2 regions of the Paenibacillus sp. RC334 genome follow, and region 2 is predicted to be linked to the other one. Evidence: riboswitches for the same ligand, from Rfam matches in the RefSeq annotation. Region 2 holds a riboswitch; the other holds the start of a gene.
The links. A riboswitch is a leader RNA that binds a small molecule or an ion and turns the genes downstream of it on or off. The one in region 2 is predicted to bind S-adenosylmethionine.
Positions count from the first base shown of each region.

Region 1: linked by a shared signal. The riboswitch ahead of metA (homoserine O-acetyltransferase MetA) and the one ahead of QMK20_RS21165 (methionine ABC transporter ATP-binding protein) in region 2 are both predicted to bind S-adenosylmethionine.

Region 1 is NZ_CP125370.1:1,596,934-1,613,337, reverse strand. It holds gene QMK20_RS07605 (benzoate/H(+) symporter BenE family transporter) at 1-1,017, shown strand, start outside; gene pdxR (MocR-like pyridoxine biosynthesis transcription factor PdxR) at 1,161-2,591, opposite strand; gene mqnC (cyclic dehypoxanthinyl futalosine synthase) at 2,913-4,046, opposite strand; partial or broken gene QMK20_RS07590 (trans-sulfuration enzyme family protein) at 4,455-5,634, opposite strand; partial or broken gene QMK20_RS07585 (PLP-dependent transferase) at 5,631-6,816, opposite strand; gene metA (homoserine O-acetyltransferase MetA) at 6,942-7,859, opposite strand; SAM riboswitch class I at 7,981-8,106, opposite strand; gene corA (magnesium/cobalt transporter CorA) at 8,660-9,595, shown strand; gene QMK20_RS07570 (HRDC domain-containing protein) at 9,675-10,688, opposite strand; gene QMK20_RS07565 (ROK family protein) at 10,855-11,733, opposite strand; gene QMK20_RS07560 (5'-3' exonuclease) at 11,901-12,797, opposite strand; gene QMK20_RS07555 (arsenate reductase family protein) at 12,873-13,238, opposite strand; gene QMK20_RS07550 (RluA family pseudouridine synthase) at 13,241-14,203, opposite strand; gene QMK20_RS07545 (cob(I)yrinic acid a,c-diamide adenosyltransferase) at 14,225-14,788, opposite strand; gene QMK20_RS07540 (hypothetical protein) at 14,807-15,379, opposite strand; gene QMK20_RS07535 (aspartyl-phosphate phosphatase Spo0E family protein) at 15,482-15,688, opposite strand; gene QMK20_RS07530 (aminotransferase class I/II-fold pyridoxal phosphate-dependent enzyme) at 15,803-16,404, opposite strand, start outside.
Region 2 is NZ_CP125370.1:4,592,991-4,609,394, forward strand. It holds gene QMK20_RS21100 (sigma-70 family RNA polymerase sigma factor) at 1-1,315, opposite strand, end outside; gene QMK20_RS21105 (hypothetical protein) at 1,507-1,872, opposite strand; gene QMK20_RS21110 (helix-turn-helix domain-containing protein) at 2,224-2,451, shown strand; gene QMK20_RS21115 (S-layer homology domain-containing protein) at 2,803-3,576, opposite strand; gene QMK20_RS21120 (HesB/IscA family protein) at 3,798-4,157, opposite strand; gene mqnE (aminofutalosine synthase MqnE) at 4,530-5,636, shown strand; gene QMK20_RS21130 (NAD(P)/FAD-dependent oxidoreductase) at 5,902-6,969, shown strand; gene QMK20_RS21135 (YuzB family protein) at 7,090-7,347, opposite strand; gene QMK20_RS21140 (NifU family protein) at 7,435-7,680, shown strand; partial or broken gene QMK20_RS27750 (SDR family oxidoreductase) at 7,772-8,486, opposite strand; gene QMK20_RS21155 (MetQ/NlpA family ABC transporter substrate-binding protein) at 8,682-9,524, opposite strand; gene QMK20_RS21160 (methionine ABC transporter permease) at 9,600-10,268, opposite strand; gene QMK20_RS21165 (methionine ABC transporter ATP-binding protein) at 10,265-11,287, opposite strand; SAM riboswitch class I at 11,400-11,539, opposite strand; gene QMK20_RS21170 (Cthe_2314 family HEPN domain-containing protein) at 11,671-12,390, opposite strand; gene QMK20_RS21175 (UbiD family decarboxylase) at 12,444-14,210, opposite strand; gene QMK20_RS21180 (COX15/CtaA family protein) at 14,341-15,273, opposite strand; gene QMK20_RS21185 (thioredoxin family protein) at 15,488-15,832, opposite strand; gene QMK20_RS21190 (DUF2515 family protein) at 16,052-16,404, shown strand, end outside.

The sequences.
Region 1 (16,404 bases), 3.0 Mb from region 2:
CGTGAACCGATTATTACCGCTTGGTCAACACCAGGCGTAGCTTTTCTTGTTTCGGCGTTAGCTGTAACCCCCTATCCAGAAGTGATTGGCGCCTATATTATCTCTGCTTTAGGATTTATTATTTTGGGGTTATCGGGGATGTTCGAACGTTTCGTCCGGCTAATCCCTCCAGGCATTGCTTCAGGGCTGCTGGCAGGTATTTTACTGCAGTTTGGCATTTCAGCCTTTGGTGGCGCGAAAGTTGACCCTCTGCTTGTAGTTGTCCTGTTTTCTGCGTATGTAGTATTAAGAAGGTTTACATCCCGTTACGCTATCGTGGGTATTTTGGCAATCGGACTTATTTATTTAATTAGTGTGGGGAAAGTAGATTTCAGTAATATCAAATTGGCAATTGCATCGCCGGTATTTGTCGTTCCAGAGTTTTCGTTTCATGCTTTATTGGGTGTTGCATTACCGCTGTTTATTATTACCTTGACAGGACAATATATGCCTGGAATGCTAGTGTTACGAAATGACGGATTTAAAACGAGCGCGAATCCGATTTTGACTGTAACGGGTTTAGGCTCGCTCTTAACAGCGCCTTTTGGTTCACACGCCTTTAATGTAGCAGCAATTACAGCCGCGATTTGTACAGGGAAAGACGCGCACGAGGATTCAACAAAACGTTACATTGCAGGTATTGCCTGTGGCATTTTTTACATTGTTGTCGGCATTTTTGGTGTGACGCTGTCTGCTCTGTTTCTGATTCTTCCTGCTACCTTTATCGCCACCTTAGCAGGATTGGCACTCCTGGGTACAATTGGCGGTAGCCTTGCCAACGCATTAACAGATCCCAAGGGACGTGAGACAGCATTAATTACTTTTTTAGCAACAGCCGCAAATGTTACATTACTTGGAGTTGGAGGTGCATTTTGGGGACTTATTACAGGTTTGGCGGCACATATTTTGATTTATGGACAATTTCGAAAAAAGCAATATAGTACGAATGTAATACAACAAGCTGAGCAGAACCAATAGAAGGCTTGAAATCAGTACAGATACAGATAAGGTCACATGAGAAGCTGCTTGGCGGTAAGCAACGAGTATTCACCTTTGCTGCAAAAGTGGTAGCTACGCCATCTCATGAAGCTTTAATGATGCATCTCGGCGTAGACGGCGCCTTATAAAAGCATCTCCGCAAGGCGATAAATACCGACTTCAATTGCCTCCTCATCTACTTTAGCAAAACCAAGTACCCATCCTTTTCGGTCGCTATTTAGACAATAATTGCTTAGGGGATAAACACGTATTCCTTCTTTGAGCGCTTGGTTAGTCACAGCTTCTTCGTCAAACGATTCCTCAGCTTCGAGAAGCATGTGCAATCCTGTTTCTACCCCACTGAGTTTAAAACGCTTGTCTAGACCAGTAGCAGCTATGGCCTTTGTCATGGCTGCATGTCTACGCCGATATACATTTCTGACTCTTCTCATATGGCGCATGAAATGCCCGTGTTCAATAAAATGAGCAAGCGTCAATTGTTCCATAATTGGAAGATGACGATAAGTGAGTGCATGGACTTGAGCAAGCTGTTGGATGGCCCCTTTTGGCCCAACAATCGCCGATATTCGTATTCCAGGAGCAACCATTTTGGAAAAGCTCATCATATATAACGTATTTTGGGGTTGATGGCTGAATAACGTAGGAAGTGGGTCCCCACGATATCGAAATTCACTATCATAATCGTCCTCAACAATCCAAAATTGATGTTGTGAAGCCTTACGTAACAATTGTTGCCTCCGTGGTTCCGACATTATGACTCCAACTGCACACTGATGCGAAGGCGTGACAAAAGTTAGCTTGGATTGTGGATGAATGTGATCTACCTGTAATCCGTATTCGTCAACAGGAACGGGCACAACATTCATACTCCTATATTTCATGGTCATCCAAGCGGCAGGAAAACCGGGATCTTCAACAGAAACCGTGTCTCCTTCAGTTAATAGCGCTTGGGCGATCAAATCAAGGCTATGCTGCGCTCCTGAGGTTAACATAATTTGATCGATATGCACATGGATTCCTCGTTCAAGTGACAAATACCGTTGTATCTGTTCGCGCAGTGATACAAAACCGTAGGCGTTACCATAAGCCCAATTCGCCAAGTCCATTTCTGTGGAGGCTTGTAAAAATGATTGTCTCCATTTTCTTTGAAAATGTTGGTCCAAATAAGGTTCGTGGGGACAGAAATCAATCTCCACATTTTGCTCTTCTTTGCCTCTAAGCCAGCCGTGTAGATGATTGACTGCAGCCTTTAATACAGGTAATTCAGGGGTGACTGGCCCTTGAGGCATAACATCTTCAAAAGAGCCTGTTATATAGCTCCACTCACTTACCCTTGTTCCACCGCGCCGAGATGTCACGGTGTATCCACGGCTGAATAATTCCTCATAAACAATCTGTATGGTTGAACGCGAGACACCGACTAATAAAGCGAGCTCACGAGATGGGAGTAGCAATTCCCCTGGTGGCCATTTTCCTGTTCTAATATTATGAATCGCTTGGTCTAGAAGTTGCTGCCATAGGGGACGTTGGTCGTTTCGGTTAACTTTGAGCATAAGATTCACCTTCATATGTATTTGAATTCAACATGTGGATTGCTTAAATCACTTATTAATGTATGATTATAACACTCCATTAATTAATATACTATCATGACGATAGCTGCCTTTCAATACGATAGTATTTAGAAAAAGAGGACAACTAGAGCGTTTCTCCAAACTTTAAGCAGCCAAATCATGATGGAAACCAACGTCAAAAAAACTTGTCTATCATTAATCCTTACATTTGGATTAATGATAGACAAGTTTTGTGTTACTATCGCAAAATAACAGGTTATATGCTCCATTATGTGTTAATTTAGTTATGGTGTGTTTGTCTTAATTTTGCATAATAAAGTCATGTTCAATACTGCTGGCACCGTCAAAGGTTCGAATAATATCATAGCGGGTATTGCGTTGTGCCGGAACATGACCCGTTTCGCGGATCAGCTGTAAAATGGATTCGATGTTGACTTTGTACGTTGCGCCTGCGGCGGAAACGACGTTTTCCTCAATCATGGTACTACCGAAGTCGTCACAACCGTAATACAGTGATTTTTTACCGATCTCTGGTCCCATCGTTACCCATGAAGACTGAATATGTTTGATGTTATCCAGTACAAGGCGGCTGATTGCGACAGTCTTCAAATATTCCTCTGGCGTCTGGCGTTCCTTTTTCAGGTTCGTATTATCCGGTTGGAAGGTCCATGGAATAAAGGCCAGGAAGCCTTCGGAATCATATTTGTTTTCAATGCATTCGTCCTGAGCATCACGAACACGCAATAAATGCAGTGCACGCTCCTCCATCAACTCGCCAAAGCCGATAACCATCGTGGCCGTCGTGTTCATACCCACCTTGTGAGCGGTCTGCATCACGTCCATCCAATCACGCCAAGAGCCTTTGAGACGGCTGATTTTGCGGCGTGTGCGGTCATCTAAAATTTCTCCGCCCCCGCCTGGCAGGGAATCCAATCCTGCTTCATGAATGGCTCGAATCGTATCTTCCATGGACAAGCCGGATTTTTCCTTCATCTTATGAATTTCAGCTGGCGAGAAGGAGTGCATCGTAATATCGGGAAAACGCTCCTTGATCGCTTTGAGCAAATCGGTATAGTAACTGAACGGCAGATTAGGATTCACACCGCCTTGCATCAGAATCTCAGTGCCGCCTACATCCTGGGTTTCCTTGATTTTCTGGAAAATCACTTCATCGGGCAGGACATAGCCTTCATCTGAACCCGGTCTGCGGTAAAAAGCGCAAAAGCGGCAATATACGTCACAGACGTTCGTATAGTTAATATTTCGTCCGATGACGAAGGTTTTGATCGGATCAGGATGCATACGGTTCATCACTTTGTTCGCCGCGTGACCGATTTTTTCTACTTCGTCTGACTCGAACAAAGCAACGGTGTCCTCTAAATTCAGGCGTTCGCCGCGTAGGGCTTTATCTAAAATATGGTCGATTACACTCATGGTGTATCCTCCTTCGCTTTCACAGGGGGACGAAATGAAAGACAGGACTTATGAACGAGAATGATTTCACAAACCTGCGTTCGAACCCTGTCGTATTATATGTGTTCATGACTGGCTTTGTATTTGTCTGTGCTATATAGCATAGTAAAACCTAATGATAATACTAACATATCTTTAGGTAAGGAACCATACTTATTCCCGTTTCTTTCTGCTTTCTACCCAGGGGATGATGCGACGAACAAGCTATAATTCTACGGTACATTATCCCATGGAAAGGGAAGATGGGGTTGTGCAACAGCGTTCATATTGCCCTCCGCCATGTCGCGCCTACACAAAGCAGCAAGCTTCCCACTACACAGAAGCTTGCTGCTTTTTTAGATTTTATGTTTATTATGCCGTGTTTTTGTTTTAGCGAAGAGCCTCATTCAGATCATTGATCAGATCGTCAATATCTTCCAGGCCTACGGAGAAACGCAGCAGACCGTCCGTGATTCCCCGCTCCAGACGTACACTATGCGGCATTGCAGCATGTGACATCATTGCCGGATACGACAAAATACTTTCTACAGCTCCCAGGCTCACCGCCACAATCGGAATTTGTACGCGATTGAGTACCTCTTTTGCACGCTCACCGGAACCTACATCAAACGAGATAACCGCACCGTATCCACTGGATTGGCTTTCATGTACGGCACGCCCCGGATGATTTTCCAGACCCGGATAGTATACCGCCTCAATGTCACTTCGCTCGTTCAGCCAATTGGGCCAGCTTCGCTGCACTCTTTTCGCTGTGAGCCATACGTGCTTCCAGTGTCTTCATCCCGCGCATAAGCAACCACGACTCCTGTGGGGCCAATACGGTTCCAAGTCCGTTTTGAAGCTGCTTGATTTGTCTGCCCAACGACTCCGTACGTGCTACCGCAAGACCTGCCAATACATCGCTGTGGCCGCCGAGAAATTTGGTTGCGCTGTGCAACACAATATCGACACCCTGCTCAATTGGACGTTGATAATATGGCGTCATAAAGGTGTTATCCAGCAGTGTCAGCAGCCCTTTATCCTGTGCCCAAGCTGTTATCCCTGCCACATCGGTGATTTTGAGCGTTGGATTGGAGGGCGTCTCCATGTACACTGCCTTCGTATTTTCCTGCAATGCTTCTTTCACAAGGTTGATGTCTGTCATATCGACGAAGGTGGTTTCGATATTCATCCGTTTTAAAATAGAAGTCAGCAGGCGGTAGGTCCCTCCATATACATCTTCCGAAACAATGACATGGTCCCCAGCGGACAACAGCATAAACGTACTGGATATAGCCGCCATGCCCGATGCAAAGGCAAAACCTCTCGCTCCACCTTCCAGTAAGGCGATGTAGTCCTCCAAAGCTTGCCGTGTCGGGTTGCCGGAACGGCTGTAGTCATGCAGCGGAGGATTGAAAATATCGTGATGGTGAAAGGTGGACGCCTGATAAATCGGTACGCTCGACGCACCCGTAACACTATCGATTTCAGAGCCAAAATGTAGCAGCTTGGTAGCAAATTTCCGTTCTTTTTCCGACTCTTGCCCGATTTTCCGCACGTCCTCAATCATTGCTGTTGTCCTCCTTCGATTTCCTGACGTGCCGCCTCCAACGCTGAACGCAAATCTTCAATTAAATCATCCGTATGTTCAATGCCGACGGAGAAGCGCAGCAACCGATCATCTACTCCCACTGCATCCCGAATCTCAGCCGGTATATCGGCATGTGTCTGCACAGCAGGATAAGTCATTAACGATTCCACACCGCCCAGACTTTCTGCAAAAGCAATAAGCTTAATGTTTCGAAGCAATGGCTCCACATAACGGGCATCTTTTACTTTAAAAGAGAAAATACCTGTGTTGCCGCTGGATTGTTTATTTTGAATTTCACGACCAGGATGACCCTCAAGCCCCGGATAAAACACCTCAGCCACCGCCGGATGCGTCAGCAGATAATTGGGCCAGCACCGTCGCATTGTGCTCATGCCGATCCATACGCAGCGCCAATGTTTTCATGCCCTTCATCAACTGGTAGCTATCGCTCGGAGAAAGTACAGCACCAATGGAATTATGAAGGAAGGAAATTTCGGCTGACAGCTCCTTACCCTTGGTTACAATCAAGCCTGCCAGCACATCGTTGTGTCCGCCCAGATACTTGGTTGCGCTATGTACCACAATATCGGCACCCAGTTCCAAAGGACGCTGGAAATACGGTGTTAACAGCGTATTATCTACAATGGTAAGCAACTGACGTTGTGATGCCCATTCGGCTACAGCGCGAATATCCGTAATCATCATTAATGGATTCGTAGGCGTTTCAATGAATACCGCTTTGGTATTCGGTCGACATGACTGCTCGATGGCTTCAAGATCGTTCGTATCCACATAGCTCGCCGTCACGCCGAATCTGGATAAAATACGTTCCAGCAAACGATACGTGCCTCCATATAGATCCAGCGATACAATCAGATGATCTCCTTGTCCAAACAGGGCAAATACCGTTTGCAGCGCCGCCATACCTGAACTGCATGCAAAGCCTGCATCACCGGATTCCAGTGTAGCGGACGCCTCTTCCAGCACCTTACGTGTCGGATTGATCGTTCGAATGTAATCAAATCCTGTGCTTTGACCCAAACGGGGATGGCGAAACGCCGTAGATTGATAAATCGGAAAATTCACTGCTCCGGTTACCGGCTCTTCGATTGAACCAATTTGTGCTAATCTGCTTTCGATTTTCCACTGTTTCTCACTCATATGAATCCTCCTGTTCATTTCCACAATAGGTACTGTAACATATGCTGCAAAATTGGATTATCACATCTATACTGCTGCGCTGCTGCAAGGTGGTACTGCGTAGATATAAACGTTAAGCCCCTTTTTTAAATCTGGGGCCCGATATCGAAAGGGGTTTCTTGGTATACATAATAGTTGAGCCAATTTGAAAATAATAAATTGGCATGCGCACGCCAGGTTGAGGGCGGTGTACGCTCAGGGTCATTGTTGGGAAAATAATTTTTCGGTACTTCAATATCCATCCCTTTGGCGACATCACGATCATATTCCCATTTCAGGGAAAGTGGATCGTATTCGGAATGCCCAGTCACAAAGATTTGTTTGCCATCACGCGTAGCTACCAGATACACTCCGGCTTCCTCAGATTCGGATAAAAGCTCCAGTTCGGCAATATGCTCAATATCTTCGCGCCGAACCTCTGTATGCCGGGAATGAGGTGCATAAAACAATTCATCAAAACCGCGTAGCAATTTCACTTTAGGTTTAATAACGCTATGTGAAAACACGCCAAAACATTTGTAATCAAGTCCGTATTTAGGAACATCGAAATGATGGTACAGACCCGCCTGTGAAGCCCAACAGATATGCATGGTCGAAGTTACATTCGTTTTCGTCCATTCAAAAATTTGCCGGATTTCCTCCCAGTAGTTCACATCTTCAAACTCAAGCTGTTCAACGGGTGCTCCCGTAATAACCATACCGTCAAAACGGCTGTTTCTGATCTCGTCAAAGGTTTTATAAAACATGTTCAAATATTCCTGCGATGTATTTTTAGATACATGCGACTTCATGTGCACCAGCGTAACGTCCACTTGAAGCGGGGTATTGCCGACCAGACGCAACAGTTGGGTTTCCGTTGTCTCTTTGGTAGGCATCAAATTCAAAATGGCGATGCGCAACGGACGAATATCCTGATGATAGGCCAGGCTTTCATCCATTACGAAAATATTTTCGCCCTCCAGCACTTCCTTGGCAGGTAGTGTATCCGGAATTTTAATCGGCATGTAAATTCACTCCTTGTTCGGTGAAGTTTTTTGCGAAAATCGTCATGTTGAGATGCCGGGCATATAATAAAAAGACCTTCCTCGGTTACGAGAAAGGTCATATTTGTATCCATATGCGCCTCTCTCATCTGTCAGGGCATCGCTCTTTGTAAAAAGCGCGCGTCCTGCAAGAATTAGCACCGTGCGATTAAAATCGCCGGTTGCCGGGTATCATCGGGCTAGTCCCTCCACCTGCTCTTGATAAGATTTCGCTATATTCATTTTGGGTTCATAAAAAGTTCTTGTTGTTCACTTTAATGCATCCGCTGGGCTTCGTCAAGATGGGACTTGTAATTTTCCACCCCTGCATTCACATTTCGTCTTACATTTCCATATGTTAAATCATACATTACCCCATCGCCGAAGCTCTTGTCACTCCTGTTGATTTAGCCCATGATTTTGCGCTTGAAAGGCTGTAGGCCGAGCGTTATACTATACAAGTGCTATAGGCGAAAATATAAAGCAGTGGTGCAGATTTAGAGTGCTTTCTGCGATACTGTGGCAACCTAAAAAGAACATTTGTGAGGTGAATCCGGAATGGAAGGCGACCCGAGTCCGAATAGGCGGCGATCCCTGAACAACAGCATAGGAATGACTTCAGCTTGCCGAAAGACGGGACGCCAGGCTCTGCATGCTCCAAAAGCCTCTGGCTTTTGATGGGATGCCGCTTACCCGATCCGGCTAACTGGCTAACTGAGTCCATTCCTTATGCTTGAGATACACGTATTTTCCGTTACGACGGAGCATAAGGAGTGACATATATGAAAATCCGTTTGGTAAACAATGGGGTTTTTACCCCTGTCGAAGAAATTGAAATGGCGCTTACTCCGCCAGCAGAAGGCTTTTATTGGATTGATGCCGATGTTGATGATCTGGCAGTGCTCCAGCCTTTGTTCTCCATGCATGATCTCGCGGTAGAGGACTGTTTGAGTGAAGAAGAGCAGCGTCCAAAGATTGAAATTTACGAGAGCCATTATTTTATCGTTGTAAACAGTATTCGTTTTGATGATGAAGAAATATTTTTACGTGCTTTGAACATTTTCCTAGGCCGCCATTTTATCATTACGGTGACGAAGCAGAAAATCAATGAGCTACGTACCCTCAAGCCTATGCTATGGGAGCAGGAGGTTAGCCAGCCTGACCGTTTTATGTATCTGTTGATCGATTTGATTGTTGACAACTATTTTCTGGTTGGTGACCGGATTGAGGTTCGCATTGAAAAGCTGGAAGAAGACATTCTGATGCATACGAAAAAATCGCATTTGAATGAAATTATCGGCTTACGCAGTGAGATCCTGTGGCTGAAAAAAGTGCTTGGTCCACAAAAAGAAGTCATCAATACGTTGAACAAACGGGATTTACGGCTGATTGACGATCAATTGCAAAAATATTTCAGCGACATTTATGAAAATGCCGTGAAAATTTCGGAGACTTTCGAAACTTACCGCGATCTAATGGGTAACCTTCGAGAGGCTTATCAATCCAGTATCGCTAACCGTGCGAATGAAATCATGCGCGTGTTTACAGCGATTACAACCGTGTTTATGCCGTTGACTGTTATTACCGGAATTTATGGTATGAACTTTGATAATATGCCTGAGCTTCATACACGTTATGGTTATTTTGTCGTCATTGGTATTATGGTGGCGCTGGGTGTAAGCATGTTTTGTATTTTCCGCAAGAAGGACTGGGTTTGAAAAGAATCAGCGGCAGCCGTATCCTCACAGGATATAGCTGCTGCTTTTTTTGTGTGGTTATTTTTATATTTGCGCTATGTTATCCCGCATGTCGTTCTGATGCTACCTGATGACGAAAACGGATACGAATCAGACGCAGCCGCTCATAAACTTGATCCAATCCCTTTTCCGCAGCCTGTTCCTCACCATATACCCGCAGCATGACGGGCTTGAGCAGCGTATCCCCCAGTTCTTCATACGCAGACCAGATCGCCATCTGCTCTTCTTCAGATACGTTCACCAATTCCTGACGGATCAGTTTTTCCATATCGATTCCATCTCTATCCAAATGCTCTACTGCTTCAATCATTTCTCTACGATGTAACCCCGCCTTCAGTCCGATATGCTCCAATGTAAGACCGTCTGAAATACCTTCAATAATGGTTTTTGTCAGACTGAATTTATTCAGTTCCTGCTTATACTGGGTCTCTTTTTGCTTGTACAGCCATGATAAGAAAACTTCCTCATCCAGCGTCTCTGTTACCCAATTTAGCGGAAATGGCGTAGTCCGGTCATTTTGTGTCGTTATAGCCAGTAGCTCTGGCCCATATTGAGATATTTTACCTTGCCCCATCCCTGGTAGCTCCAGCAACTCCTCCTCGGTATGGGGAAGATAGACGCTAATCAACCGGAGCAGACGATTGGTAGCGATAAAATAAGGTGCCTTTCGCTCGGCAGCCGCCTTTTGCCGCCTCCACATCGTCAATTGCTCATACACATCATCACGCGGAAACAAATCACTATAGCAATACAGCTTTTGTAATGTTTGTCCACGTCCTGCTGCCCCTGCCCCTTCCTGCTCATGAAAAACACCATGGATTAAGGGTCTGTAGCCCTCTGCCATCTTCAGCGCCAGCTCATGGCGGTATACATGCAGCAACTCCTGCCACAAGCTGCCCTCATACCAAAGATCATCTGTACTTTCATCCAAGCTGTGTTGTGTGCTCCATCCTGCACTCCATACCCCATCATGTTGACCAATCCATACCTGGGCAAATAGCTCATGGCCCTGTTCATTCCGTTTGGACAAGCGGTTTAAAAATACAATTTCCATGCTTTTTTCCTCCATGCTTATAATTGGGTTACAGTCCGGTACAACGCCAAACGCAAAAAAAGCACCTATCCCGCGTATTCGCAAGAAAGGTGCTTCCCTTTTTGAGCCGTACTATACTGTTGCCTATATGATAACCGTACCTCGGATCGCCGTCAACCCAAAATTATCATTTGTTCAGCTTTTCCTTTGCCAAGGCAAGAGCACCGCACAATCCGGCATTGTCTCCCAAGCCTGGGGCCACGATATATTGATCAATTTCTGTAGTCAGACTCCGATGCTGTACGTATCCGTTCAACAGTTTTTGAAGCTCGGCGCGAACGAGTGGGAACAGTTGCTCCTGCTTCATCACTCCGCCGCCCATAATAATTTTTTGCGGTGAAAGAATCAATACATAGCTCATCAAAGCCTGTGCCAAATAATAAGCTTCCATCTCCCATGCCGGGTGATCCACAGAAAGCTCATGGCCTTTGACCTTCCATCTTTTTTCAAGTGCAGGACCCGCAGCCAGCCCTTCCAGACAATCTCCGTGATAAGGACATGTCCCTTCATAGGTATCTTCCGGATGACGACGCACCAGAATATGGCCCATTTCAGGATGGGACAGTCCATGAATCAGCTTTCCACCGACCTGAGCACCCGCTCCGATACCTGTACCTATCGTAATATAGAGACAGCTATCCAGTCCCTTAGCCGCCCCCCAGATGGATTCGCCCAATGCTGCACCGTTCACATCCGTGTCAAATCCCATAGGTACGTCAAAATGCTCTTTCAGTTTGCCGATCAGGTTATAATTGCCCCAATGCGGCTTTGGCGTTGTTGTAATATAGCCATATGTATCACTGCCTTCGATAGGATCAATCGGCCCAAACGACCCTACACCCAGCGCTTCAATGCCCTTCCCTTCAAAAAATGCAACGACATTCGCCATCGTTTCTGCTGGCGTGGCTGTCGGAAAGCTCGCGCGTTCCAGCACCTCTCCCTGTTCGTTGCCAATTCCACATACAAATTTGGTACCGCCTGCCTCAATTGCTCCCAATACTGTCATAGCTGCTGTTGTCCCCTCTCAGTCATGATCCTATTCTCTCTACCCTATATTCGCCTGAAACGTATCCAAGGTCAATCCCCTTAAAAGGACACTAACGCACAAGCGCCAGCATCCTCATATGTGTAATGAGAGCTCCGGGTTGTACTTGTGAAGCCAAGCTGGCTTCGTTATGATCCAGTTGCCACACCCATTAACGTACACAAGCTTTTCATTTCAAGCTCCTCAAACTTGTCTACAATTTGTACATGATCCAGTGTCAGCAGACAGCTGTCCAGTTCGCATGCTACAGGTACACCACAGTGAATTTCAGCCAACTTACGTGACAAATGCAGCATATCCAGATCACTCTCAATCTTTTTGCGCACCGCCGGCGTCAATTGATCCAGATTCTCCAGAATACCTTCAATGGAGTCATATTCCTGTACCAGCTTGAGTGCCGTCTTCTCACCAATGCCTCGTACTCCCGGGTAATTGTCGCTTGCATCCCCCATTAGGCCCTTGAGGTCCACGACTTGGCGAGGTTTGAGTCCTTTTTCAGACAGCAGCGTTTCCGGGGTATACACCATATAATTGCCGTGGCCTTTTTTCATAATAATGACCCGTGTCCGCTCATCCACCAATTGGAGTAAATCGTGATCTCCGGAGAGAATCATTACATCCATGTCCTCAGTCTGCGTATAAAGGCGTGCCAGCGTACCGATACAATCATCCGCTTCAAAGCCTGCCGCTCCAATGTTAGGAATGCCGAGGCTGTCCGTCACTTCACGGATCAATGTAAATTGGGGAATCAAATCATCTGGCGCGTCAGCCCGATTCCCCTTGTACGCAGCAAAATGCTCCCCGCGAAACGTCGTTCCTCCCATATCCCAGCAGCATACGACATGCGTTGGATTATATGTTTGTACCGCATCCCAAAAATATCGAATAAAACCATATATGGCGTTCGTTGGCACTCCGGCCTTTGTACGCCTTATATAACCGTTTGCAGCAGTTGCATAATAAGCGCGGAATAACAGAGCCATGCCGTCAACCAGCATTATGGATTGTTCTTTACGTTGTGTCACAGATTGTATTGCTCCCATTCATGATATTATTATTTAACCCCAACAGTATAACATATCACGGAGCCGAATTGGACGTTATTGAGCGCCCCATGCTTCCTCAAATGTTTCCTCTTTGAAGCCTACCGTTACTTTGTTCCCGTCTGTTACAATCGGGCGCTTGATCAATCTTCCATTCGAGGATAAAAGCGAGATTTGTTCTTCACGGCTCATGTCTGCCAACTTGTCCTTTAGCTTTAGATCCTTATAAGCCTCACCGCTCGTATTGAAAAACTTTTTCAGCTCCAGTCCACTTTTGCTGATTAAATCAGCTAATTCCTCCGGGCTGGGAGGTTGTTCAAAAATAGGAACCAATTCCGTTTCATGTTCCTTGCTTTGCAGCCATTTCACTGCATTGCGGCAAGTGCTGCATTTAGAGTACTGGTATACTTTCAACTGGCTCATTGTTATGCTAACCCTCCATTTTGATTTCTTAACAGCTCTTGCAACTTGGCCATATCGTCCGGCCAAGGAGCGCAAAACGTCAGCTGCTCTCCGGTCACAGGATGCACCAAGGACAGCTCTGAGGCATGCAATGCCTGTCGGGGCATCTGGGCATCCAGCTGATCATAGCGCTCACGTTGTGCAGCGTCATCAGGCGTATTTCGGTACATTTTATCTCCAATCAACGGACATCCGATAGAAGTCATGTGTACCCGGATTTGGTGCGTACGCCCGGATTCCAGCTTAATCCCGATGCGGCTCCCCTCATTCCAGGCTTCCTCCAGCTTATACAGTGTAAGGGCCGGATAACCATCAGGGGTCACCATGCGCAAATGTGGATCATCCGGATTACGGTCAATCGGCCCATCCACCCTGCCTGTCTGTGGATCAGGGCAACCGTGCACCAGGGCAGTGTAACGCTTATCCACCGTTCCCATAATCATTTGCTCTGAAATATGCTGGTGTACATATGGATTTTTAGCCACCACAAGAACGCCAGTCGTCTCCTGATCCAGACGATGAACGGGGCGAAACCGGAACAGCTCACCTTTGGCCTGCCAATAATGCACAATCCCATTAGCCAGTGTTCCCGTGTAATGACCGTGAGTAGGATGGACAATCATACCCGCCGCCTTGTTGACAACCAATAAATGCTCATCCTCAAACAAAATGTCAAAAGGAATCGGTTCAGGCAAAATATCATCAGAACGCTCTCGCTCCATACGAATTTCCACCCGATCCCCGGACTGTACCTTTACACTGATATACACTCGTGTTCCGTTCAGCATAATGCCTTGTTCCGTCAGCTTGAGTTTGGATATCAGCTTGCGTGAAACATTCATACGTTTTTGCAAAATGGTCTTCAACAGCATTCCCTCCTCCTCAGGAGGGATCGTATACACGATAGGTTCATAGTACAAGCTCATCACAAATTCCCGGTTGCCTCCTTATTTGCGGAACACTTTTTTGCTGCGCACATATTCGACATCCGGCACCCCTTGACGTACATTCGCGGTGCGGGCCACGACGAAGAAATAATCGGACAGACGGTTCAAATACCGACGTACCGCAGGATTGATTTCCGTATGCTTGCCCAGTGTGACAGCACGACGTTCCGCTCGGCGGCAAACCGTACGACAAACATGAAGCGCTGAGGACAACGTGCTGCCTCCCGGAATAATAAAACGCTCGACCTTCGGATTTTCCTCCTGACATGCATCAATCCAGCCTTCCAGCCGCTCTGCCAGCTCATCCTTCACCTTGTATTTGCTTTCGTTGATTTTGACAAACGCCAAATCCGAACCGCAATCAAACAGTTCCTGCTGTACTTCCTCCAATTGGGTCCGAATATCTGCAAACTTTTCCCCTTCGGCAAAGCTGATCGCTTGACCTACAAAGCTGTTCAGTTCGTCAATCGTACCGTATGCCTCCACACGGTCATCATCCTTGGCCACCCGACCGCCGATCACCGAGGTTTGTCCCTCATCACCTGTTCTTGTATAAATCCCCATGGTATCTCATCCCCTCTATCATTCCGTCAGTGCTTTTAATACCTTAATGGCTTCTTCCTTATTACTCGTACGCGGTGGCACGGTAGCAAATAATGTTTTGGAGTTATATTTTACATCCTTGAACATCTTCATCTGCTCCACCGGAATCCCGAACAAATGAGTTTCCTTGATCATATCTGTTCCTTTTTCCCCCTGCTCCTTCTCCTTAAATACGCCGCCCTCGAACACACCCCGAGCATACGTTTTCTTGTCAAAAGCATCGTCTAAAGGCAAATTCGAACCATTCTGTCCATACAACTTCATATCCTCTTCCGGCAAAATAAACAGGTCGTTTTCCCCGGCCGCATATTCAACGACCAGTTTCTGCTGGTTATACAATGGGCTAACTGCAAGCTCGATGGTTGGAGCCTGTTCGCCCAGTTTATCCTTAAGCTTTTGCGCCAGCTCATCACGAATAATTGAAGCATCCCCTTGCTTATCCATGATAAAAATGGTGAAACTGTCCTTGTCCCGCCCCCCGCATCCCGCCAACAGCACGAGTGCCAGCATTCCGATAATCCATGGCGACAGCCTTTTCAGCCCTGCTCTCATATGTACGCCCCCTCTTCCATGCCACTAATATATCATAAGTTGTGAACGCAAAAAAAGAAGGCCCTGCGGCCTTCTCTATACGTACGGCTTGGCTTCACACGGTTACACCTTGCATTCCGTACCGTACAGCTTCATGTATTCGTTAATTTTCAAATCGAGCTTGCAACTGATCTCAATGACAAGATCAGAGGTGAAGGACTTCTCTTCCTGAAACGTCCGCATCATCTCATTGCGCAGGAACAAAATTTCATCTTCCAGGGAAATGTCGTATCCTATTGAACCCGATGAATTATATCCAACATATGACATGATCATTCCTCCTGCAATTGAAAAATTGAACTTCCTGCTTTCGATTTTACATTATAGCATATAAATTTAGAAATAAAATACTTTTTTCTATGAATTACCCATAAAAAAATAATTTTAACCTTCTTTTCTTACTTTTTCTACAAAATGACCAATACGATCCAATGCTTCTGTCAGTTGAGACACAGAGGTCGCATATGAGCAACGAAGGTATCCTTCGCCCCCCAAACCGAATACGTTCCCCGGCACCGCCGCAACCTTGGCCTCTGCCAAAAGACGCTGCGCAAACTCATCCGAGCTCAGCCCTGTGCTTTGAATACTTGGGAAAACATAAAAAGCCCCTCTCGGTTCGTGGCATTCCAGACCAATTTCCCGGAACCCCTCAACCATCAGACGGCGACGCTGATTGTAAGCTTCCACCATGCGATCCTTCTCGCCCAAACCATTGCGTAGACCCTCAAGAGCCGCAACCTGACCCATCGAAGGCGCACACATCACGGTATACTGGTGGATTTTAAGCATAGCGGCAATTAAATCAGGGTGCCCGCATGTATATCCAATACGCCAGCCCGTCATGGCGAAGGCTTTGGAAAAACCGCTGACGAGAATGGTACGATCCATCATGCCTGGCATAGCCGCGAAGCTAACATGCTTCTCACCATAGTTCAACTCTGCATAAATTTCATCAGAAATGACGATCAAATCATGCTTTTCTACAA
Region 2 (16,404 bases):
TCCAATATTCGAGATCGCCCATGCCGAGCACATGCAGGACGTCAGTTACCTGACGGAACAATTCCAAAGGCGTATCCACTCCGTTGCGAACGGCCTGAAGCGTGGTCTGTTCCACAATGCCAAGACCATTCCGTTCCGAGGGCAACCGTTTGAGATGCGCTGTGAAGGCCTCATAGGCAAAAGGCAGGCCGGATGCTGCCAATGTTGCCTTCTTGTCTTCCAGAAGATTAGCCATTTGACCAGGATCAGGAGAAGCATACGCCTGCCAAAGCTCGCTTCCGAGCTCCATTTCTTGCCGCCCAATGGTCCGCCAGGTCCCGGATAATGTCTGAAGCTGTGCCGGAGTGAGCTGTCCCAGACCATGAAACCGTTCAATTCCTGGAAACTCCCCAATACAGAGCAGACTCAGCTTCGTGCGGCCCAGTTTCTGTCTTTTGAACCAGTGGAGCAGATAGGCGAGCATACTCTGATCAAACAGGTCATGCTCAAACCACAACACGACTTCATCGTACTTGGTATATTCACGAAGTTTCTGTTCTTGTTCCTCACAGCCCGTTATGTATTCGCTGGCCGGAATACCCATCGTTTCTTCCAGAACCCGGGCCCGCAGTGACCGTTCTTCAGCCCCTGCTGGATTTGCAAATATCGGCCCTGATGGATAAACCTCTCTCCATACAAGCACATCACCCTGTACAACGCCCTGCTTCAACATCTCACCTACAACATCACCGTTAACAATATGTAGCATGTTTTGCCCTCCCTCATACAAATGATTGAACACGGAGACGAGGTCGGCCACCGGGAGTGTACCTTTCAACTTTCGGCGGGCATCGTGCAGCCGCTTCTTAAGCGTCGGGACCGGAGTGCCCAGATAATCGGAAATTTCCTGAAGAGAGTAGCCGTAAAAATAAAATAGCCGCAGAGGCACGCGCAGCTTGGCAGACAGTGCCTTCACCGATTGTTGCAAAACTTGACTCTCCTCCCTACGCTCCGAAATTTCTGCCAAATCCGGTACTCCTCCCGATACCTGCACCGCTTCATCCAGAGGAAGCACCGAATGATGCTTGCGCCGCAGCGTCCGCTGGGACTGTCTTACGACAATGGTCTTGAACCAGCCTGGAAAAGCGGCCGGGTTCTGTAGCTTCTCCAGATTCTGATAAGCCTCTATGAACGCATCCTGCACGGCATCTTCCGCGAGATGGACATCCTTCAGCATGTCATAGGACACCGCATAGGCCATCCCACGAAAATGCAGCACCAGCTGCCCAAACGCTTCCGCATCCCCTAGCCGCGCCTTTTCAACCCACTCCCTCATACGTCCCTAGCCTCGTTTCTTTCGTGTTCTTAATCTTAAGTGCCAACTCAATGGGGGAAGGTTACAAATTATATTGATGGAAAAATGAAATGATTGATACATAGCGTCACCGAACACTGCAACAATATGAACAGATTCTTTCTCATAGGAGCATACTGTAGTTACAGCTGATAGTTTCCAACCGAAATAAATCACCCTTTATTTTTCACGAGGTTAAGTTCAATGTGACTTCTACCATGTAGCCATAGCAGTTCATCCAGTAAAAATGCTAATCCATCCTTACTGCGCAAACGCTCGATCAGTTCTGTGACGACCTCCATGATCTCACGTTGCACATTCTCCGCTAGTTGTAGTCCCCCGCTTTCCCCGTCCACATAAAGATACGGATGATCCGGTTGTTCTACCTTTCGTACATATCGCAGACACAATATTCCATGTTCAAGATAAAAAAAATAGCTACGATCATACAGGACTCCCTCAAATAATTCATACATATGAGGATCATCATCAAGTCCATATACCATGGCAACTCTTTTCAATTCAACAGATTCGCTCATAAATAATTCCCCCTACCTTATAATATTACTGATTTATTTATGTATTGATATCCAGCATAAGCATGATTACTGTATGAATGATCTGGAAAACATAAACGACACGCCCCTTCACTCCCTAAATCATTGTTATAAGAAATTTTTTATCAATACTTAAATTCAGTATCCAGTACCGTTCTACTTTAGAACCAAGTACCAAGTGATCAAATTAACAATGTTGAGAGAAAATAAATTTAATACTTATATTCGTATATTCGTTTATTAGTATAATATATACGACTTTTAGTATAGAGTCAACATCAATTTTACGGATATTCGTATATTGGATATAATGGGCTAGAGGATGGTGTACATATGAGAACGATTCGGCTTAAATTGAACGAGGTTATGACACAACGGGGACTTACGCAAACTCAACTTTCCGAACTATCTGGTGTTCGTCAGGCGGCTATATCAGAAATGTCACGGAACATTCGTGAACAAATAAATCTAAAAACACTTATCAAAATCGCGGATGCACTTGAAATTGATGATATATCTGAACTCATAGCAATTGAAAATTCTGAAAAGGATCGCCTATAAAAACGGTCCTATTTTCGTTAAGTACTTTTCGTCTGCACTGGCTAAAACTTAAATAATGTACAAGAAAAACGGAGAAGACGGATTGGTGCTGTACAAGCCAAGCGGTCGCTTCGGAAGCACCATCCGTCTGCGAAGTGGCAGTTCCATTTATATATTCGATCTTTTGATCAGTTCCTCCACGGCTTTATAAGTCATGTCAAGGTAATCACTTTATATAGTGTAGTGATTATGATCATTTAACACATTCAAAAAGGCCTCCATAGCAATATAGTATTATACGACTATACCGCTATAGAGGCCTTCATTTATAGTTAGATCATTTCTTTGCTTTCGTCTGATCCTATTTAAAAATCACTTCGATTGCTTTGTGGCTTCGTACAAACGCTGTAAAATGGTAACCGCCTCAGCCCGTGTGACTAGCGCTTTGGGGTGAAGGTATCCATCATTGGCGGTAAGGACGCCCATATTAGTCAGGGTGTAGAATGCTTCTCCTTTTTGATCTTGGGAATCTCCATCATAATAGGGCTCCTCTTGAGTCGTGTCGATGTATATTACTGGATAGCTGAACGAGTAATTGTCATTGTAATTCGCCTTACGAATTTTTATATCCTTATACTGCGCAGCTGCAGAGATTACTTCCTTGATCTCAGGATGAAGAGTCTGATTCGTATAATCCGTCCGAACGGAAGCAATCATCATAACATCCCAGCGGGTCAGCGGTTTGTCGGGATTGATATAGAATTGATAGTTTGGATATTTGCCTCCTACTCTTTCAGTGAAGCCCCAAACATAATCCCCATTGAATAATGCTGCAAAATCTTTATTCGCCCAGTGCTTACGCGCATCAACAAATTCTGAAGCTTTTCCGGACGAATGATTGATCTCTGGAAAAAGCTTGTGAAACATATTTACAAATTCCGCTTTCGTTATGGTTTTGCCTGGCTTGAAGGTCCCATCCTCATAGCCCTTGACAACGCCTTTGTCGACCATCGAACGAATAGATTCAGCAGCCCACTCATATTTTGTCCCGTTCACATCAGTAAACGTATTTGCCGCGAATGCGGATTGGCTAAAAAACAGTGCCACCGCAACCAGCGGAGTGATAAGCCATTTCTTTTTCAACATCTCTTTCCACTTCCTTCAGGTAAAATTTATGTAGAAAATAGTTCTTCAGAACTCCATGTTATATCGGCATCTCAAAAGCAAATGATAATAATAATCAGAAAAAACAACACAAAAACGACCTCGCAACGAGTAATTCCCGTCACAAAGGCCGTTATCCGCATTCCCTAACAAACCTGACATTTAGGCTTCTATAATTCAGACCACCACTCGAAAAACATTAATTAACAAGGCTCTTCGTTCGGCTTCCCTGCATCCGTAGCTGTACGGAAGCTTGAACCGCAACCACAGGTAGCGATTGCATTCGGATTATGAATGGTAAAACCGCCTGACATACCAGACTCTTCAAAGTCGATTTCCAGACCGTCCAGGTAGCGGATGCTTTCCTTTTCCACTACAATCTTCATATCCTGTACGTTCATATATATATCCTGATCCGTCTCGTTGTCGTCAAAGCCCATGGCATACGAGAATCCGGTGCAACCGCCCGGCGTAACACCCAGACGCAAAAACATATTCGGCGTTTCCTGCTGCTCCAGCATATCTTTCAAGCGCTCGGCAGCGGAATCGGTGATGTTAATCATGACTCCATCCTCCTCTTTTACTTCATGTTCTCCTTTAGTATACTCCACTATTTGCAGGTGCTCAAGTCATGGAATGTCCTTCCCTTACAGGCTAAAAGACCTGTTTTTCTATTCGTTTGTATTGAACACCTGTGAGGTGAGGTTTATAATAGGTGAAGAGTGTGTAAAAGAAACTGTCGGAAATTTGTCATTTCACAGATGAAGTTCTGAGACATTCATCATTGTAGCTTGTCATTGTAACATTTTTCACATATCACATATCCGCGCTGCCGGATTCGTACCGACGGAACGGGACATCCTGTGTGCATTAAGCGCTTGTGCCGCTTATCAGGCGGACAGCCTCGCACAGAGCAACTTGAAGGAGGAATAGGCATGTCCACATTAGTTACACCCTTTACAGACCGCAGAATGGCGGAGATTGTAGAAAAGGTACAGAATGGTATTCGTTTGAGCCTTGAAGACGGTATATATTTGTACGAAACTGACGATATTCTCACACTGGGTCAGTTGGCTAACGAAGCGAATTTACGCAAGAACGGAAAAAAGGTTTATTTTATTGAGAACATGAGCCTGTACTTCACCAATGTATGCGAAGCGCGCTGCGCGTTCTGCAATTTCCGCAAGGATCAGGGGGAAGAAGGCTCTTATACGTTGTCCGGGCAGGAAATGATTGATTATGTTGAGCAGCATATCCATCCGGGCGTCAGAGAATTCCATATCGTCGGCGGTCATAATAATCATGTGCCTTTCCAATACTATGTAGACTCATTGAAGGCGCTGAATGAAAAGTACCCCAATGTTACACTGAAAGCCTATACTGCGGCAGAGATTGATTTTTTCACACGCATTAGCGGCTTGAGTATCAAAGAAGTGCTTCAGGAGCTGCAAAAGGCAGGGCTGCAAACACTGACCGGCGGTGGCGCAGAAATTTTATCGGATGAGTATCGCCAAAAAATGCGTGTCACCAAAGCGAATGTAGATCGCTATCTTGAGGTTCATCGCACGGCTCACAATCTCGGCATGAGAACTCATACGACGATGTTGTACGGTTCGGTTGAATCCTACGAGGATCGTATTGAACATATGCTGCAAATTCGCGCATTGCAGGACGAAACGAACGGATTTATGGTATTTATTCCACTGTCCATGCAGCCGAAAAGCAAAAATGCCAACATTATGCGCCGTAACTCCGCTTACGAGGATCTCAAAACGATTGCGATCAGCCGCCTGATGCTGGACAATATCGATCATGTTAAAGCTTACTTCATTAATATTGGTCCGCAATTGACGCAGGTCGCTCTGACCTTCGGTGCATCGGACGTCCACGGCACGATTGTGCGCGAGCAAATCAGCCATGCCGCAGGCGCACTGACCCCGGCCGGATTGACCCGTAAAGAGCTGATCTGGCTGGTCAAAGGTGCAGGACGCACCCCGGTTGAACGGGACACCTTCTATAACGAAATCGAAGTTTTCGAATAAAAGCCATATCGGATTCGTATTTTCCCGCGTGCATTTCATCCCCATACCTCACACCATGCAGCGTCAAGCTGCCTCGGAATTTTCTGGTCTGCCTACAGGCGGGCCGGGAAGCCGGGTTTTATAACAACAAAAAACTTGTGTCTGATCGGAAACATTGAATTTGCATGTCGCCGGGATAAGACGTAATTTGAAGGCGAACAAGGTTTCCTGATGAGGCACCAGACCATTTGCCGGGGACACGGCAGCGAAAGGACGGCGGATTTTGATGAAAAATTTCGTTATTCTGGGAGGCGGCTACGGTGGCCTTACCATTGCCAAGGAATTAATCAATAAATATATTCCCGATGATGTACAGGTTATTCTAGTGGATCGAATGCCCTTTCAGGGATTGAAAACAGAATACTACGCACTCGCGGCGGGGACGGTATCTGATTTTGATTTACGGGTACATTTTCCCGATGAACAACGGCTCATTCGCAAATACGGAGAAGTCACCTCGATGGATTTGGAAAATAAAATTGTACATTTCCAGGACGGCGAGCCTTTGCCCTATGAACAGCTTGTGATTGCACTGGGCTGTACGGACCGTTTTCACAATACACCAGGGGCTGAAGAACATAGCTGTACCATCCAGTCCTTTAACAATACACGTCAAACGTATCTGCGCCTGAATGAAATCAAGCCTTACGGACATGTGCATATTGTAGGTGGCGGTCTGAGCGGTGTTGAGATTGCGGCGGAATTGCGCGAAAGCCGCACGGATTTGAATATTACCATTATGGATCGGGGCGAGCGGGTGCTGTCGGCATTCCCGCAGCGTTTGTCTGCCTATGTGCATGCCTGGTTTAAGGAGCATCAAGTCGATGCGTTAAATCATGTGGGGGTTTGCCGCATTGAGCCGGGCGCTATTTACAACCATGATGAAGAAATTGTGACGGATGCGGTTGTATGGACTGCCGGGATTCAACCCGTGAAAATCGTGCAGGATTTAGCTGTGCCCAAAGATCCTCAGGGCCGCATTGTACTAAATGAATATTACCAAATTCCGGATCATCCCGAGGTGTATGTAGTTGGAGACTGCGCCAGTCTCCCCTACTCCCCAAGTGCTCAGGCGGCCGAGGTGCAAGGTGAGCAGATTGCACACATTGTACACGACCTGTGGAAAGGCCAAACGCCTCACCCGCATCCTTTGAAGCTGCGTGGCACATTGGGTGCGCTTGGCAAGAAAGCCGGATTCGGCTATGGTTTTATGGGCAGCACCTCGCTGCGTGGTCGTGTACCCCGCCTGCTCAAAAGCGGCGTGCTCTGGAAATCCAAACGCCATTTTGGCTAATCTGTTGGTACAACACACAAAGAAAACCTGCTCTGGGAGCGGGTCTTCTTTGTATTAAACATGTATGGACGGTGCGTATATCATAGATAGAACGAAGAAGGCTGACGAATGATTAACATCTTAGTCCAGATCAAGGTTATCCCATGCCTCGGCTTCCTTGATTTTGTTCATAATCACTTCGTACAGCAGCTCGGCTGAATCGGCAGATACAATCTCACCGTTGACCATCGCATACGGTTCTGCGTTACACTGACCACAATTGCTGAGACAGCCGTATTCAATGACGTCGTAATCCGGATTTTGCTCCAGTCTGGACATCATTTCATCGGTGCCAAAATGCATATTGCTGGTGCAAAATTCAATGATGGGTCTTAACATTTTTTCACCTGCTTTGGTCGACGGGCATTTTAATTTGGCCCGCTTTGTAATATAATAAATAAGGTATAGGAAAGGAGTTGAATTCTAATGAGCGAAACACAAAGCGTTCAAATGTATGATGAAGTAGCGGATGTACTGGATAAGCTTCGTCCGTTCCTGCAACGCGATGGTGGCGACGTTGAACTGGTTGATGTAGAAGACGGCATCGTTAAGCTGAAGCTGGTAGGCGCTTGCGGCAGTTGCCCAAGTTCCACAATCACGCTGAAAGCAGGGATTGAACGCGCTCTTCTCGAAGAAGTCGACGGCGTCCAAGAAGTGGTACAAGTATTCTAATGCTTGATGCATAATGATCATGAGAGTCTTGACTTCGGTAACGAAGCTCAAGACTCTTTTTTGTGTGACGGGATGTACTGATCTTAATCCCTTATATGGTCGGCCGAATCGGGTCCAGTCCTCCCGACACATCCATAATATTACCCGTGATAAAATCCGAATGCTCATCACACAAATAAGCAATCACACGCGCAATATCCTCTCCACTCCCCGGGCGTCCGCGCGGTGTCTCTTTATCCTGCAAGCCGATGACGTCGGCAATTGACTTTTCCTTGTTCGCACCCCGGATATCCCCGGGACAAATCATATTGACCGTGATACCATAAGGAGCCTCTTCCACAGCCAGTGACTTCGTAAAAGACACCAGCCCCACCTTGGCGGCTGCGTACACAGCACGATGCGGCCCAAGCCCGTGCTTCTCCAGCATGACCGAAGCCAAAATGAATAATACGTCCCCATTGCTGGTTCCGCATATGAGGTAATACCAGATGATCCAGCAGCATCGTACCAACCAGATTCCCCTGAATCATAGTATGGATCTCAGCTACACTGTACTCCGCAAACAAGCGACGTTCCCGGATGAACGGTCCGGCGTTATTCACCATAATATCTACGCCGCCCAGCCGATCCTGTACTTCGCCGATCAGCCTTGTAATATCTTCCTGAATCGAAATATCCCCTTGCAAAGACAGACAGCGTACTCCCTTGGCTTCAATCACCTGCCTAAGCTCTTCGGCTTCCGTTTGGCTATGCACATAGTTTAGTGCAATGTCACAGCCTTCATCAGCCAGGCGCAGAGCGGTCATTTTACCTAATCCTTTGGCACTGCCCGTTATAAGCGCGACTTTGTGTCTCAACAGTTTTCCTCCTCTTCACAGAGAACGGTCACCCCCAAGTATAAAATATTTACGCTTCGCCTACAACTCCAAGCAAAAAGAAACCCCAAATCCTCTTGTTCAAGAGAATTCGGGGTTGGGGTTCAAAGCGTTCTTGTGTCCAGCTTAAAATGCCGGGATAATCGCGCCTTGGTATTTGTCTTCGATGAATTTTTTAGTTTCCGGGGATTGCAACGCTTTGATCAGCTTTTGAATCGCTTCGGAATCCTTATTATCCGGACGTGCTACCAGAACGTTAGCATATGGAGAATCTTTATCTTCCAATGCCAGTGCATCCTTCGTCGGGTTTAGCTTCGCTTCCAGAGCATAGTTCGTGTTGATCAGAGCAATGTCGACTTCAGGCAACTGACGTGGCAGCATAGCCGCTTCCAGCTCCTTGAATTTCAGGTTTTTCGGGTTTTCTGTAATATCTTTTACTGTAGCTTCAATGTTGCTTGCGTCTTTCAGCTTGATCAGACCTTGTTTCTCCAACAACAACAATGCACGACCTCCATTGGTTGCATCGTTCGGGATGGCTACGGTAGCACCGTCCGGAATTTCATCAAGCTTTTTATATTTTTGGGAGTAGATACCGAATGGCTCCAGATGAACCGCGCCTACAGATACCAGGTCCATTTTGCGCTCTTTGTTCATAACATCCATGTATGGTACATGTTGATAGAAGTTAGCATCCAGTTGCTTGTCGAACAATTGTACGTTCGGTTGTACGTAGTCGTTAAACTGAACGACTTGAAGACGAACGCCCTCTTTTTCCAACTGAGGCTTGATCGCTTCTAAAATTTCCGCATGTGGCACAGGAGAAGCGCCAACTTTCAGCTCGACTTCACGTGGTGACCCGCCTGTATTTTGGGTCGCATTGTTTGTATCGGATGTTGTGCTTTTCGTGCCGCAAGCAGCCAATACCGCAATTAATGTCAAGCTTAATACGGCCAATACCCATTTTTTCATGTTATTACCCCTCCAATGAATTGTGATGTTCAGGATTCAGACGCCCTGATCAATAAGGATTTCTATATGGTTTCCCTATTTTCGAGTATAATGCCGCACCAGACGGTCTCCCGCCATTTGCAGCAATTGCACCAATACGACCATCAGTATGACCGCAACGATCATTACAGCCGTTTCATAACGGTAGTATCCGTAGTTGATAGCTAGTGTACCCAAACCACCGCCCCCGATCATACCGGACATTGCTGTATAGGATACGAGCGTAACGACGGTAATCGTTAATGCGGCGAGCAGACCCGGCAGTGCCTCACGCAACAGCACCCGCCTAATAATCTGACCTGTAGAGGCGCCCATGGCTTGTGCAGCCTCGATGACACCCTTGTCTACTTCGCGCAATGACGTCTCTACGAGACGGGCGAAGAATGGCGCAGCGCCAATGACCAGCGGTGGAATCGTACCCAGTACTCCCGTGGAAGTCCCCACCAACGACCGTGTAAAAGGAATCAGTGCAACAATCAAAATAATAAACGGTACGGAACGCAAAATGTTTACGATAAAGGAAAGTACAACGTACATCACCTTCATCAGACTCCATGAAGAGCGGCTTGCCAGAAATAATAAAATCCCGAGCGGTAAACCAATAATAAGGGTGAACAACGCAGATGCACCGAGCATCTGGAGTGTCTCTAATGTAGAGTTACCTAGTTCTTCCCAACTCACTTGCGAAAAATCAAGTTCACTCATTGTCCGATCACCTCCACATCAAGTCCCTGACCGGACACTTCGCGCAGCGTATGCTCAATATCCTCCTGATTTCCTTCAAAACGGACGATAAGCTGTCCATAGGGTACATTTTTAATCGTGGAGATGGTTCCCTGCAAGATCGCAAAATCAACGCCGGTGCTGCGGGCCGTTCGTGACAGAATCGCATCGTATGTCTTGCTGCCCAAAAACGAAATCCGTACAACATGGGCCGATTCGCCGCCTCCTGCTGCTGCAATCGCTGCTTGCAGCTCCTCGGGATGCTCAGACTCCCGCTGGATAAAGTCCTTGGTCACCTGATGCTGCGGCTTGAGGAATACTTCTGCCACCGGACCTTGCTCCACGATGTCGCCCTGATGAATGACGCCGACACGATCACAGATGCTTTGAATGACATGCATTTCATGCGTAATCAGCACGATGGTCAAATTAAAGCGCTGGTTAATGTCTAACAGCAATTTCAGGATGGACCCTGTCGTCTGTGGATCAAGCGCCGAGGTCGCCTCGTCGCACAGCAGTACATGAGGATCACTGGCAAGCGCCCGTGCAATACCTACCCGCTGCTTCTGTCCGCCCGAAAGCTGTGACGGATATTTTTCGCTGTGCTCTTCCAGACCCACCAGTTCCAGCAGTTCACGAACCTTCTGGTCCAGCTTCTGCTTGGGCGTGTTCACCAGACGCAACGGAAAGGCAATATTGTCATATACCGTCGCCGAGGATAACAAATTAAAATGCTGAAAGATCATTCCGATTTTACGACGCTGTTTCTGTAACTGGGATTGGCTTACCGTGGCGAGATTCACGCCATCTACCCATACCTCGCCCGAGGTCGGACGTTCCAATAAATTAATACAGCGGATCAGCGTACTTTTTCCCGCTCCGGAATGACCGATGACTCCAAATATTTCACCACGCTCTATGGAAAGATTCAAACCGGACAGCGCACTAACGCGTCGGCTGCCTTTGCCATAATGCTTGGTTAATTGTTTAAGCTCTATCAACGTGCTGCGACCCCCTTCACTCTTCCTTACCCTTTTAAGCGACGTTCATCTCTATGATGATACAAAAAGAGCCCCTTTCACAGAATGAAAAGGGCCCCGCTATGCGAACCTTTTCTCATCTGTCAAAACCGCTATAACTCTAGCGGTTTTGTAGGAATTAGCACCATCATGTCCCCTCCCGGTGTGTTACACCGGGAAAGAACGGGTTGCCGGGCTTCATCGGGCCAGTCCCTCCACCTCTCTGGATAAGAAAAATATGTTAAACTCCAGCTTTAGCTGTCCGTTAAGTTTATATTTAAAATCATAATTCAAGCATTTTTCTGAAACTAGATTTCAGTATAGATAGTTTACATAGCTTTGTCAAAGGATATTTTCTCACATAATTATGGGCGAGCTTCCCGGTTCTCCCATTGTTTCACCGTATAACGAAAGACAGTTGTCAAGGAACGGTTCACCATCTCCAGGCCTTGCTTCAAATCCTCCAGGTGATGATCCAAATCCTCCAGTTGTATCTTGCCGTACAAAGCACGATGCCGTTGCCAGAGATCATCCTGCATTTCCGTATTCATATAGTGTATTTCCGTGTTACGCCGCTTGCGCAGCCGATTGATCGCGTCAGTGTATGAGTCCTTGATATCATTCAGATCGTCGGTCATTACAGGATGCATTTTCAAATACCTGAATTGCCGTAGCACGGTAAAATAAGAATAATGCGGCTTATACTCGCCTGTTTTCAGATCATACAAATCATTGAGCCAGTTCCCGAGCTTATCCAAAATGGAAAATACCCTCACAAACCCATCCTTATAAAAGAATACGTACAACGCATAATCCGATTTTTCATTAACACTCATATCCTCGGCATATCCGGCTTTGACTTTCGTTCGGAAAAAGGCGGCAGCATGATGGCTCTGCTCCAGCTCATCCAAAGATGACATCAGGCCGCGTGTCAAAATATCCGCCTTGCGAAAAGCATGAGTCGGATCTCCACTGGCCTGAATTTGCCGCTCCAGCAGTTTCAGCATGTCTGACATGCTGTTCATAGCATCCAGCAGGATGCCCTTGTTCACACGTGGCGGCTCGCCTAGCAGCTTGCGTATCATGCTCACGCCTCCTTTTATGAATGTAAAATCCGGTTGTTGGGTTGGCTAGGGCGTCAAGCGAAATAACTCGTCCACCGTTGGTCTACAAGCTTAACAATATCCTCGCGCGGCAGCACTTCATCCGGGTAGCCCGGCTTCATACGAGCATCCACTACAATTGGCAGCTTGTAGTTCAAATGATGCAAACGGACCTCGCTGTCTGCATACATATCCGTAGCCGGGTTAAACCGCGTAAACACCGTCCACAGGAATGATGCTTGTGAGCGAACGACTTCCTTGGCATCATCTACAATAAAGACAAGTGGCCATTCCTGCTCACCCGCAGCCAAACGCTCCAGTACCCGCGCCGCCAACTCAGGCTCCTGCTCAAAGGACGCACCGGATACGACGAGACAGCCTCCGCAATACGGCTCAATCTCGCGAATACCCGGCAGGTCGCCTCCTTCATAGGCTCGAGGCAGTTCACGTATAGGCTCACCTACACCCATCAGGATCGCTTTACTGCCGTGATTCAGCTTACGGCCCGTATAATCAAGTGTATCGTGAGACGTATGATTGAAAATAAACAAATCTGTCGCCGGATTAAATCTCTCCAGAATGGTTTCCAGCAGCAGGTTAAAGTCGGATAAATCAATGACCCGATCCGTGAGCATCAGGAATTTGGTTAACGACAATTGGCCCTGTCCCAAAATGGTAAAGCCTGAGACCAGTGCTTCACGGGAATAGCTTTCACGCACAACTGCCGCTGCCAATGCATGTACGCCCGTTTCTGCGTAAGCCCACAGCGACTTGACGGAAGGCATCACAAGCGGATAGGCAGGTGACAGCAGACGTTGTAAAAATTCTCCGAGATAGTAATCCTCCTGCCGTGGTTTGCCTACAATGGTCGCTGGATAAATGGCATCCTTGCGGTGGTACATATGCTTGACATGAAATACAGGGAAATCATGCTGTAAGGAGTAGTAGCCAAAATGATCTCCAAACGGTCCTTCCGGACGGCGTTCATGAGGCGGCACGTAGCCGCTGATTGCAAATTCGGCCTCTGCCGGAATCCGGTGACCGCCGAGCGGGTCCTCCGTCATCGGCAGCTTGCCGCCCATAATGAGCGAGGCAAGCAGCAATTCAGGCAGATTTTCCGGTGCCGGAGCAATCGCGGACGCAATCAGGGCTGGTGGCCCGCCGATAATAACTGTCGTCGGCAAGGGCTCATTACGCAGCTCAGCTTCATGATAATGAAAGCCGCCGCCTTTATGAATTTGCCAATGAATCCCGGTCGTCTGATCATCATAAATCTGGATACGGTACATGCCCAAATTATGATCCTTGGACTGACCCGGCTTCTCGGTATATACGAGCGGAAGCGTGATAAACGGCCCCCCGTCGTCCTGCCAACTCGTCACTCTTGGGAGTGGAGCCAGCGGAGCATCCGTACGGCGAACTCCCAATACAGGAGCCTCGCTATGAGATACCGTTTTCAGTCCTACTTTTAGCATGTCCTTAATCAGCCCACGTTCATTCCACAATGCCTTGGGTGTAGGTGGAAGCAATGTTTTGGTCGCCCCTACAATCGCATCCATCAATTGCTCCGGGCGAGGGCCAAAGGCCATGTCCACACGACGGTTTGTGCCAAACAGATTGCTGGCTACAGGGAACGGGGTACCTTTTACATTGGTGAACAGCAATGCCGGTCCCTCTTCCTCAATAACTCTCCGATGAATCTCGGCCAGCTCCAAATAAGGATCGACGGGTGCTTCTATAATTTGAAGATTATTTTCTTTACGCAGCGCTTCAATAAATTGGCGCAAATTCTGGTAGATCAACTGGACGATTCCTCCTAAGCAAATCAAGCCCTCGAGAAACTCGCGGGCCTGGTTTGTTTCTTATATGCTATTATACGTGCTTCAACGCCACTTGGGCAAAATATCCGTTTCACCAACCATACATGACTACTTAAGTGCGCTGTGAATGCGTCCGAACGATGTTGCGATCCGGTGACAATTGCCACACACGGTAGCTCATGTAGCACAAAATGGAGAACAGTGTTGCAATGGCCAGCATGTGTGCCAGTACCACAAACATGTAAATTTCCGGTCTGGTGACGTACAACAGGCTAATGCCAATAACAACCTGAAGCATAATCAATACCACCGCAACGACACCCAGTATACGTATATCCCGATGATTTGGGTGATAGCGATAAGAATAGTGCCCCACAGCCAAAATGACCACGAACAGCAGTCCCGATGAAAGCTGGTGAAGCAACAACGGAGATATAATACCGCCGAGATTTACAACTTTTTGAATTACCGAGTGACTGAGCAGTGCGCCCGAGTATACCGCAATATACGTATAGATCGTCGACAACCATATAAAATTACGAAAGCCCCTGTTGACAGGCACGGTGGCCAAACGCGGGTTGAAGCGCGAATCCGCATGTTCCTTCCAGGCTCCCAATGTCATCATAGTCGCGCTGGCAAAGGCGATCAGGGCAAAGCCAAAATGCAGCGCCATGACCGGAGCGGATTGGGAGAAGACCACAGCCAAGGCCCCCATCGCTCCTTGTATAATGACAAATACTAGCGTCAACAACGAGAACAGCTGCAAATCCTTCCGATGCTTCATATACAGCAGAAAGCCAACAAAAGAGGCGATAGAAAGCAGACCGGCCATCGTGCTGACGGAGCGGTGAGTAAACTCAATAATGGATGCGACCGTATGTGCCGGAACCAGCTTACCATTACAAAGCGGGAACTCCCGACCGCAACCCAGTCCCGAATCGGTCCGCGTCACGACACCTCCGCCAAAGGTAGCCAAAAACATGACAATACATGTTACGAGTGCAAGCCACTTTAATATTCTAATTTTGTTGTTCAACGAACTCACCATATCCTTCCAGATAAAATATTTATTATCCTTATATGTTGTGAAATGATCACTTAAAATAATTATAACTGATATATCGTTCCTTGACATACGCGCTTTGTTGACAAAATGTGAACGTGTCCCGTTAGAAAGCCGCCCCCTTTGGAAGGAAGCGGCTCTCTGAATACCCTTATGAATAATTTCCCTCGGAACCCTCATACCAGCATAACATCAATTATTTAGCCAAGCTGGCGTGTACTTCCACAGCCCGGTCCAAAAACTGCTCGATTTCCTCACGGGATTTACGCAATCTGTTCACCAGACGCACCAGCTCGCGGCCTTCACTGTAAGCGATAAAGCTGGGAATACCCAGTACATTTTGCTCCTGGCTAACGCTCTCCGCCTGCTCTACATCAATCTCAATTAATGTAAGCTTGTCTGCATATTGCTGCTCCACATCAGGCATAAACGGATCAATGAAATGGCAATCCCCGCACCAGTCCGCCTTAAACACAGCCACCGTTACGCCAGAAGCGGATATTGCCTTATTAAAGTCTTCATGAGAGACGATCTTTTGCATGGATGAGTCCTCCTTCAATTCTGTTTGTATAAAAGAGCTTGTGCTCTCTATTGTAACGCCAAGTGGCGCTTTTGCACACTCCCCTATTATTCTCGTATCACCGATTGGAAGCCCTGCCATCGAGACATACTAATCATATAACTTAAGAACACACTTTGAGCATCCCCGTATACTTAACGGGTACGGAGTGTTCTCATCATTGAAAGGAGGTTATCAAGTATGTCTCTCACCGAATGGTTCCATGTGGCATCACGTCAGCTACAGGGTGGGCTAAAGCTGCTCGGTTCCGTACCACGTGTTGCGGAGGAAGCGTGGGAAGGCAAGCGGGCGGCCTGGACCGAGTCCCGCAAACTGCGCTATCCGCTACGTGAGTTACCATGGGATTATCATACCGCACAGACCGCCATGGATGAAGCCGAAGCGCTGATGCTGGTAAATGGACCTGCATCCCGTCCCTCTTCTCTGAATATGCCCTTATGTGAAACGGACTGCGAGCTGGTCGAGCGGATCAAGAACGATACGGCACAAGAGAATCGCAGCAACATCACCCGTACAGCCGCTTACCTGGAGTG